DNA from 3 places in the Gordonia sp. UCD-TK1 genome. Region 3 is predicted to be linked to each of the others. Evidence: riboswitches for the same ligand, from Rfam matches in the RefSeq annotation. Region 3 holds a riboswitch; each other region holds the start of a gene.
The links. A riboswitch is a leader RNA that binds a small molecule or an ion and turns the genes downstream of it on or off. The one in region 3 is predicted to bind thiamine pyrophosphate.
Positions count from the first base shown of each region.

Region 1: another riboswitch for thiamine pyrophosphate. It lies ahead of A9310_RS02635 (TenA family protein); the one in region 3 lies ahead of thiO (glycine oxidase ThiO).
Region 2: another riboswitch for thiamine pyrophosphate. It lies ahead of thiC (phosphomethylpyrimidine synthase ThiC); the one in region 3 lies ahead of thiO (glycine oxidase ThiO).

Region 1 covers NZ_LZMP01000002.1:255,749-259,013, reverse strand. The annotation lists gene A9310_RS02660 (fused (3R)-hydroxyacyl-ACP dehydratase subunits HadA/HadB) at 1-795, opposite strand, end outside; gene rpmG (50S ribosomal protein L33) at 890-1,057, opposite strand; tRNA gene A9310_RS02650 (tRNA-Met) at 1,151-1,224, opposite strand; tRNA gene A9310_RS02645 (tRNA-Thr) at 1,246-1,318, opposite strand; tRNA gene A9310_RS02640 (tRNA-Tyr) at 1,436-1,516, opposite strand; TPP riboswitch at 1,672-1,766, shown strand; gene A9310_RS02635 (TenA family protein) at 1,754-2,464, shown strand; gene A9310_RS02630 (ABC transporter substrate-binding protein) at 2,473-3,265, shown strand, end outside.
Region 2 covers NZ_LZMP01000014.1:30,383-33,647, forward strand. The annotation lists gene A9310_RS10100 ((2,3-dihydroxybenzoyl)adenylate synthase) at 1-418, shown strand, start outside; gene A9310_RS10105 (GNAT family N-acetyltransferase) at 541-888, opposite strand; TPP riboswitch at 1,108-1,197, shown strand; gene thiC (phosphomethylpyrimidine synthase ThiC) at 1,205-2,893, shown strand; gene thiD (bifunctional hydroxymethylpyrimidine kinase/phosphomethylpyrimidine kinase) at 2,893-3,265, shown strand, end outside.
Region 3 covers NZ_LZMP01000013.1:203,519-206,783, forward strand. The annotation lists gene A9310_RS09645 (hypothetical protein) at 1-285, opposite strand, end outside; gene thiE (thiamine phosphate synthase) at 602-1,312, opposite strand; TPP riboswitch at 1,361-1,470, shown strand; gene thiO (glycine oxidase ThiO) at 1,467-2,531, shown strand; gene thiS (sulfur carrier protein ThiS) at 2,528-2,740, shown strand; gene A9310_RS09665 (thiazole synthase) at 2,799-3,265, shown strand, end outside.

The sequences.
Region 1 (3,265 bases), on a different contig from region 3:
GTGGATCGGGTTGGGGTCGCCGGCCACGCCCGCATAGTTCGCGAGATTGCCGCGCGTCAGCAGGTAGCGCTTGGGCGTGAGTTCCTGACCCACCGTGAGCGTGTCGAAGTCGACGGCACCGAAGGCGCCCGGCGACTGCGTCGGGTCGGGGAGGTCGTAGCGACCCGCCTTCGGCTCGACGGTGTGCCCGGATTCGCCGATGGCGTCGACCTTGATCATCACGTGGTCGAGGGACGCCTCGAGTTCCGGGTCGACGTCCATGCCGGGACGCGCGGCCAGGGAGGTCCACGTGGTCATGACCGGCTCGTCGTGCTGGTTCCAGATGACGTTCTTGGTGACCATCAGGTCGATCATCTCGGGACTGCTCACGTGCCGGAACGACTCGAGCGAGACGTCGCAGATCAGGCGGTCCCCGACCTTCATCGGCTGGTGGTAGACCAGCCGCTGGTCGGTCTGCATGATCTGCCACATGTCGTAGCCGGTGACGACGTCTTCGAAGAGCTTGCGCTGGGCGATGATCCCGAGCACCGACACATAGGTCGGCGCGGCGATCAGGCGGTCGTGACCGAAGGCCCGGGCGCCCTCCTCGCTCCAGTGGGTCGGGTGCGCATCCTGCACCGCCATCGCGTGCTTACGGATCTCCTCGCGGCCGATCTCGTAATAGTCGTCGACCGTGTAATGGAAGCCGACAAGGCTCTGGGTGTGGGCGGCGATCTCGTCGGGGGTCGGCTTCGCGCCACCGTTCGACGCCTCGTCCGGACGATCCTGGATCTCGGCTCCGCTTACCTGTGACATTGAGCTCTACTCCTTCGGCCGACACAGCAAGACGGGCTGCCTCATCGAGAGGCAGCCCGCTGCTGGTGGTACTTCGAAACGGCCGACGACAGCGTCAGCGCGATTCCTTGTGCCCCTGATGCTTGCCGCAGTTCGGGCAGAACTTCTTGATCTCGAGGCGATCGGGATCGTTGCGGCGGTTCTTCTTCGTGATGTAGTTACGGTGCTTGCACACCTCGCAGGCCAAGGTGATCTTGGGGCGAACATCTGTTGAGGAGGCCACTTGATTGCCTTCTTTCGGGTGGTACGTGGTCGGGTTCGGAAGTTCCCTCAGGGCTTGCGACCCTTGCGCTCGGTTCCGGTCGGACCCGATGTGTAGCGGTGGAGGGACTCGATCCCTCGACCTCACGATTATGAGTCGTGCGCTCTAACCAGCTGAGCTACACCGCCCCGCGGACTTCTCGTCCAGCGAGCCCCCTGACGGAATCGAACCGTCGACCTTTTCCTTACCATGGAAACGCTCTGCCGACTGAGCTAAGGGGGCGTGCCCCGGGCGGTTGTGCCCGAGAGCCTTAACGAGGTTACACACTCGCGTCTGCGCTAGACAAATCGCTGGTCGGAGACCGTCTGTAGAGCAGTTTCGCGAGAATGGACCACGCTGTGGCAGGTATAGGATTCGAACCTATGTAGCTTGCGCGACGGATTTACAATCCGCTCCCTTTGGCCGCTCGGGCAACCTGCCGTGCCGCTCTTCCGGCCACCGTGACGGCCGTACGAACAACGCCGTGAAGAATACAACGAACACCGCATCAACGCGCAAACCAGCTGGTCAACAGGCCGGGACATGGTCGTGGCACAGGCGTCCCACTGCGACCCCCACTCCTGCTACTGTGGCTGCGTTCTGACACGGGGTGCTCCGCGACGCGGGGCTGAGATGAGACCCGAGAACCTGTCCAGGTAATGCTGACGAAGGGATGTCATGTCTGTGCATGCGCACGTGCCGGTCTCCGGCCGATTCTCCGACCACCTCTGGGAGGAGACGAAGAGGTTGCGGACGGCGATCGACGACCTCGAGTTCCTGCGGCGGCTCGGCGACGGGACGCTGCCACTCGAGGTGTTCCGCACCTACATGGAGCAGGACTCGCTGTACCTGGCCGGGTACGCGAAGGCCCTCGCCATCCTGGCGTCGAAATCCCCCGACCCGCAGACCGCGGGGTTCTGGGCGAACTCGTCGGCCACCGCGGCCACCGTCGAGTCGGCGCTCCACGGCGACCTGCTCAACGGCGGCCAGCTGCCTCCGCGTGAGGGCGAACCCGAGCCGTCGCCGGCGTGCCTGGGGTACGTGTCCTACCTGACGGCCGTCGCCGCGACCGAGTCGTATGCGGTCGGCGCGGCCGCGGCCTTGCCCTGCTTCTGGATCTACGCGGAAGTCGGCCGGGCCCTGGCCGCGAGTGCCGCCCAGGTGCTCGCCGCCGACCCGAACCACCCCTACGCGCAGTGGGTGACCACCTACGACGCCCCGGAGTTCCAGGAATCCGCCTCGCGGGCAAGGGAACTCGTGGACGAGGCCGCGGCGCACGCCGGCGAGCGGGAGCGGGCCGCGATGGCCACGGCGTTCACCGTCGCCACCCGGTTCGAGCTTCTGTTCTGGGACACCGCGCTGAACCCGCAACCGTGGCCCGCCGCATGAGCGCCCGCATGAGCGCCCGCGCGCGCCGCCTCCTCACCGCGCTCGCCGCCGCGGTCGTCGCGTCGTCGGCGATCACCGCGTGCGGTTCGGGCGCCGGTTCGGACGGCACCATCCGATTCGCGCTCGACTGGTCCCCGAACACCAACCACACGGGATTGTTCGTGGCGCAGCAGCGCGGCTGGTTCGAGGAGGCCGGACTCGACGTCGAGATCCTGCCGTACAACAACACCGCCGTGGACACCATCGTGGACGCGGGCAACGCCGAGTTCGGGATCAGCACCCACAACTCGTCGACCTTCTCGCGGGCATCGGGCGCGCACACCATCTCCGTGTTCGCGCCGCTGCAGAAGTGGGCCACCGGCATCGGTGTCCGCGCCGACCGCCGCGACATCACGAGCCCGAAGGACCTCGACGGGAAGACATACGCCGGTTTCGGCGACCCGGGCGAGGAGAAGACCCTCGAGCAGGTGATCCGAAACGACGGCGGCACCGGCGAGTTCACCTCGGTGACCCTCGGGACCTCGGCATACGAGGCGGTCTACTCCGGTCAGGCCGACTTCACCGTCTCCTATCTCGCGTGGGAGGGCATCGAGGCCGAGCATCGCGGAACCCCGATGAGGTACTTCCACTACACCGACTTCGGTTTCCCGGAGGCATACGCGATCGTCGTCGACGCCAACGAGGACTGGCTGGCGGACAACCCGGACCGCGCGGCGGCCTTCGTGACGGCGCTGCAGCGCGGTTACCAGGCAGCGGCCGACGACCCGGACGCGGCGGCCCGCGACCTCCTCGCCGCCAACC
Region 2 (3,265 bases), on a different contig from region 3:
CTTCACACCGGACGGGTTCTACCGGTCCGGGGACAAGGTCACCCGGCTGCCGTCGGGGCACCTGGCCGTGACCGGCCGCATCAAGGACACCATCGTGCGCGCCGGGGAGAACGTCGCCGCCGACGACGTCGAGGAGAACCTCCTCGCCCACGATTCGGTCCGGCAGGTCGCGGTGGTCGGCCTCCCCGACGACGCACTCGGCGAGAAGATCTGCGCCGCCGTGGTCCTCTCGCACGAACACCCGGCGGGCCGGCCGCTCGAGCTGGCGACGATCCGTACGTTCCTCGCCGAACGCGGTCTCGCGTCCTTCAAACTGCCCGACGTGGTCCGCGTCGTGACCACCCTGCCGGTCACCGCGGTCGGCAAGATCGACAAGAAGGTGCTTCGAGAGACGCTGCTGGCCCCACCGACCGGCTGAGGTCCCCCCGCTCCCTGAGGTGCGAGGAGCGAAAGCCACCGGGCCGAGCAAGCGACGAAGGAGCGCGTCGAGGTCTACGAGCCTCGAAGGGCCTGGTGACGCAGCGCAGGAACCAGCCACCCTCACACCGGGGCGAGCGGCACGATCCCGGGATGGCTGTCGAGGTAGCGCTTGGTGAACGTGCACACCGGCCGGAGGCGGGCACCCTGTTCGCGGGTGTAGTGCACGGCGCTACGGGTGAGTCGCGTGGCGAGTCCGTGTCCGCTGTATTCGTCGTAGAGCACGGTGTGCAGCACGGTGATGGTGGTCTGACCGTCCGCCGACTCGGTCGAATAACCGAGCACGCCGACCAGGTCGCCGGCGACCCAGAGTTCGAATCGGTCGCGGTCGGGATTGTGTACCACCTGCGAGATTTGTTGCAGGATGGACTTCGCCGACTGTGGTGGTCGCTGACGATGCTTGCGTAGCACCCGACCCTCCTCACCTCGTGATCGCGGACATCGGATCACCGGCGCGTACCTGCCACACGCGACAGCGCCACCCCTGTGATCCGGGTCACACGGTACCTTACGGAACCGTAACTGCCGACCCCGATCGTGTGATCGTCGCAAATCGATACGGTCTTCCCCACCCGCACGACCCGACCGGACGATGCGATGTAGGGTGGCGGACGCACGACAACTACACACCGCGGGGGCTCTCACGATGACCGAGGGCTGAGATGGCGACGGGCGGTCGCCGACCGCTCGAACCTGTCCGGGTAATGCCGGCGTAGGGAGACCAGCCATGGGCACACGTGTATCCACCACCCGCAACAGCAGCGCACCCGCCGATTCCGGGTTCCTGACCCTCGGCCCGATCGAGGGCAGCGCCAAGCACTACCTCGCCGTCGACGACCTGCGTGTGCCGCAGCGTCGAATCCAGCTCACCAACGGCGAACACCTCGACGTCTACGACACCTCCGGCCCCTACACCGATACGGCGGCGCACATCGACGTCGAGAAGGGCCTCACCCCCACCCGCGACAGCTGGCATCGGCCCGACCCGATCGACGGCGCGAGCACCCAGCTGGCCTGGGCGCGTGCCGGCATCATCACCGACGAGATGCGGTTCATCGCCGCCCGGGAGGGCGTCGACGCCGAACTGGTCCGGTCGGAGGTCGCCATCGGCCGCGCGGTCATCCCGGCCAACCACCGCCACCCCGAGTCCGAACCGATGATCATAGGCAAGAACTTCGCGGTGAAAGTCAATGCGAACATCGGTAATTCGGCGGTGCGCAGCTCGATCTCCGACGAGGTCGAGAAGATGGTGTGGGCCACCCGCTGGGGCGCCGACACGATCATGGATCTCTCGACCGGCGCCGACATCCACACCACCCGCGAGTGGATCATGCGTAACTCGCCGGTCCCCGTGGGGACGGTTCCGATCTACCAGGCGCTGGAGAAGGTCAACGGCGATCCCGCCTCGCTGACCTGGGAACTGTATCGCGACACCGTCATCGAGCAGGCGGAGCAGGGCGTCGATTATATGACCGTCCATGCCGGTGTCCTGCTGCGCTACGTTCCGCTGACCGCGAAGCGGGTGACGGGCATCGTCTCGCGCGGCGGTTCGATCATGGCGGCCTGGTGTCTCGCGCACCACCGGGAGTCGTTCCTGTACACGCACTTCGACGAGTTGTGCGAGATCTTCCGCCGCTACGACATCACGTTCTCCCTCGGCGACGGCTTGCGCCCCGGATCGATCGCCGACGCGAACGACGAGGCCCAGTTCGCCGAACTCCGCACTCTCGGCGAGCTGACCGCGATCGCCAAATCGCATGGTGTGCAGGTCATGATCGAAGGCCCCGGGCACGTCCCGATGCACAAGATCGCCGAGAACGTGCGCCTGGAGGAGGAGCTGTGCGAGGAGGCCCCCTTCTACACCCTGGGTCCGCTCGCCACCGACATCGCGCCGGCCTACGACCACATCACCTCGGCCATCGGCGCGGCGATGATCGCTCAGGCCGGCACCGCGATGCTGTGCTACGTGACTCCGAAAGAGCATCTAGGACTTCCGGACCGCGACGACGTCAAGGTCGGCGTGATCACGTACAAGATCGCGGCGCACTCGGCCGACCTGGCCAAAGGCCACCCGCGGGCACAGGAACGCGACGACGCACTGAGCAAGGCGCGCTTCGAGTTCCGCTGGACCGACCAGTTCAATCTCGCCCTCGACCCCGACACCGCGCGCGCATACCACGACGAGACGCTACCCGCCGAGCCCGCGAAGACCGCCCACTTCTGCTCGATGTGCGGACCCAAGTTCTGCTCGATGCGGATCTCGGCGGACGTCCGCGCCTACGCCGAGGAGCACGGTCTCGTCACCGCGGACGACATCGACCGGACTATCGCCGAGGGCATGGCCGCGAAGTCGGCCGAGTTCGCCGAGGCCGGTAACCGCGTGTACCTCCCGCTCCAGACGACCGGCGGCGCCTGATGCGCACAGACGACGCACGACGACGCACAGTCGACGCGAATCAGCGCACGGTCGACGAACAGGCCTACACGGGACTCCCGCTGTCACCGCCCGGAACGGCCCCGGTACGGGTCCTGACGATCGCGGGTTCGGACTCCGGCGGGGGCGCGGGAATACAGGCAGACATGCGCACCTTCGCCCTGCTCGGGGTGCACGGGTGTGTCGCGGTGACCGCGGTGACGGTCCAGAACTCGGTGGGCGTGAGCGGGTTCGAGGAGATCTCACCGCAGACCGTGGCGGCGCAGATCGACTCCGTGTCCGGTGACATCGGTGTGGCCGCGGCGAAGACCGGGATGCTCGCGTCGGCGCCCATCATCGAGGCCATCGTCGAGC
Region 3 (3,265 bases):
GGCCTGCCGGCCGTCGTGCTCGCACAGCAGGAACGTCGTGACCATGCCGTCGACGACCCGCTGGTGCAGCCGGACGATCTGAACCGGGGCGCCGACGTCGTAGAGGATCGAGGTCATCGCACCGACGGGGCCGGCGGCGACGGCGCTGCGGGACATGATGCGGTCGGCGATCGCGAGCGTCGCGCGGCACTCGACCAGGTCGCCCGAGCACGGGACGGCAGAGAAGGAGCCCAGCCGGATCGTGCCGCCACGGGAGTACTCGTCGGTGAATTCCTGCCAGGTCATCCCGGCGGCCTCCTCGTGCATCCCGGGGGGAAGCGGGCGGCCGAAACGTGCGGCGAAGTGGTCGCCGCCGTGCCGGTCGTCGCGCTCGGTCCACGAACAGGATCGACGAGGTAGATGAAAAGGGTGCATCTCGAAAACCGATTTCGGTCGAAGAACGGATGACCGACTGGAGAGCGCAACCGACCCGCAGCGGGGGGTCGGTCAGATTCAGACCCCGCTGCGGCGGGTTACGAGAACGCTCGTGATGCACAACATTATCGGTCCACCATAGACCCGCGACACCGACCGGGCAAACGTGTTTCCGCCAGGCGAACCGCTACAGCATCCCGGCGAGGTCGGTGGCTGCGGCGGCCGGGTCGGCAGCCGCGGTGATGGCCCGCACGACGACGATGCGCCGCGCCCCGAGCGCGGTGACCTCCCCGACGCGGCCGGCGTCGATCCCGCCGATGGCGAACCACGGCTTGGCTGATTGTGTTGCGGCCGTTGAGGACACGAGGTCGAGGCCGGCGGCGGCGCGGCCCGGTTTGGTGGGCGTGGTCCAGCACGGACCGACGCAGAAGTAGTCGACGTCGTCGTCGGCGATCGCGGCGGCAGCCTGCTCGGGGTCGTGGGTCGAGGCGCCGATGAGGACGTCCGGTCCGACGATCCGGCGGGCCGCCGACGGCGACAGGTCGCCCTGTCCGACGTGCAGGACATCGGCCCCGGAGAGCGCCGCGACGTCGGCCCGGTCGTTGACCGCAAGCAGGGCGCCATGCGCGTCGGCGACCTTCCGCATGCCCGCGAGGATCTCGAGTTCCTCGCCCGCCTCCAGGGTCCCGAACTCGCGCTCACCCGGCGAGTTCTTGTCGCGCAGCTGCACGATGTCGACGCCGCCCGCGAGCGCCGCGTCGACGAAGTCGAGCAGGTCACCGCGTTCGCGCCGGGCGTCGGTGCACAGGTACAGGCGGGCCGTGGAGAGCCGCCGGCGACGGTCCGTCGCGGAGCCGGGGTCCGTCGACGCGGAGCTGGTGCGGTTCGGGGTCGTCACGCCGACCAGGCTAACCGGACCCCCGACGCCCCGGCGTAGGGTGGATCGCACGAACACACGGGAGTCCGGATCGGCCGGGCTGAGAGTGCGGACAGAATCCGCTGACCGTCGAACCTGATCCGGGTCATTCCGGCGAAGGAAGGTGATTCCCAACGTGGATTCCCCACCGCAGCGCCCTGCCCACCGCGCCCTGACGGTCGTCGGGGGCGGTGTCATCGGGCTGACCTGTGCGCTCACCGCGGCCGACGCCGGATGGCGGGTTCGCGTCCTCGACGCCGGCACCGAGGAGCGCGCGTCCTGGGTCGCCGGCGGCATGCTCGGTTCACTCGGCGAGGGTCATCCCGGCGAGGACGCGTCCCTGGCCCTGTCGGTCGAGTCGGTCCGGCTGTGGCCGGCGCTCGTGAAGCGGCTCGACGACCCGGGTGTCGTCACCGCCACCGACTCGCTGTTCGTCGCGGCCTCGGCCACCGACATCGAGTACCTGCGGCATCTCGCCGACTTCGTCTGGGCCGGGCAGCCCGCCACCGATGCCGCGCTGCAGTCGGTGACCGGCCGCGACATCCGGACCCTGGAACCGTCGCTGAGCTCTCGACTGGTCGGTGGCTACCGCGCGGTCGGCGAGTGGTCCGTCGACAACCGGCGGCTGCTCGAGGCGTTGCGCGCCGCCGCGACGTCGGCGGGTGCCGAGTTGGTCTCCGCGCGCGTCGAATCCCTGGCCGACCTCGACGACCTCGGTTCCGACACCCAGATCCTGCTCGCCGCTGGACTCGGCACCGCGGCCCTCTGGCCGGGTGTGGACCTGCATGCGGCGAAGGGGGAGATCCTCCGCCTTCGCCGTACTCGCTGGTCGGTGCCGCCGCCCGGCCACGTCGTCCGGGCACGTCTCCACGGGCGGGCCGTGTACCTGGTGCCGCGCGAGGACGGAGTCGTCGTCGGCGCCACCCAGTACGAGGCCGAGGGGATTGCCGACCGCGCGCCGCAGGCCGGCGGGGTCGCGGATCTGCTCGCCGACGCGATCGAGGTCTTCCCCGGGCTGCGGACCTACGAACTGACCGAAGCAGGGGCGGGTCTGCGGCCGTGCACCGCGGACGGATTGCCGATCGTCACCCGTGTGGACACACGAACGGTCGTGGCGACCGGGCACGGGCGCAACGGGATCGTCCTCGCCCCGGGCACCGCCGCCCGCGTGTTGTCGATTCTGGAAGGAGCAGAGGAATGAGTATCACCGCCAGCATCACCGTCAACGGCAAGAGCGTCGACGTCGGAGCCGACACGTCGGTGCGCGACGTCGTCACCGGGCTGGGGTTGCCGGACCGGGGGATAGCGGTCGCGGTGGACGGCGCGGTCGTCCCGCGCGGCCGCTGGGACCGGCACACGATGACCGACGGTGCCGTCGTCGAGATCGTCACGGCGGTGCAGGGTGGCTGAGCTCGCCGATCTGAAGCCCGACGCCTCGCGGACCGAGCAGAGGTCCGGCGACGAGACGATCCCGGATGCGGACCATCTGCGCATCGCCGGTCGCGACTTCTCGTCGCGACTCATCACCGGCACCGGCGGCGCGTCGAATCTCGCGACCCTGGAACGCGCGCTGGTCGCGTCGGGGACCGAGCTGACCACCGTCGCGGTTCGGCGCGTCGACGCGGCCTCGGGCACCGGGGTCTTCGATCTGCTGCGCCGGCTCGACATCGCCGTCCTGCCCAACACCGCGGGCTGTCACACCACCGCCGAGGCGGTCCTGACCGCCCAGCTGGCGCGCGAGGCGTTCGAGACCGACTGGGTGAAGCTCGAGGTGGTCGCCGACGAACGCACCCTGATGCCCGACGCCATCGAACTCGTCGACGCCGCGGCCGGACTGGTCGCGGACGGCTTCGTGGTGCTGGCCTACACGAACGACGATCCGGTCCTGGCCGCGCGACTCGCCGATCTCGGTGTCGCGGCGGTGATGCCCCTCGG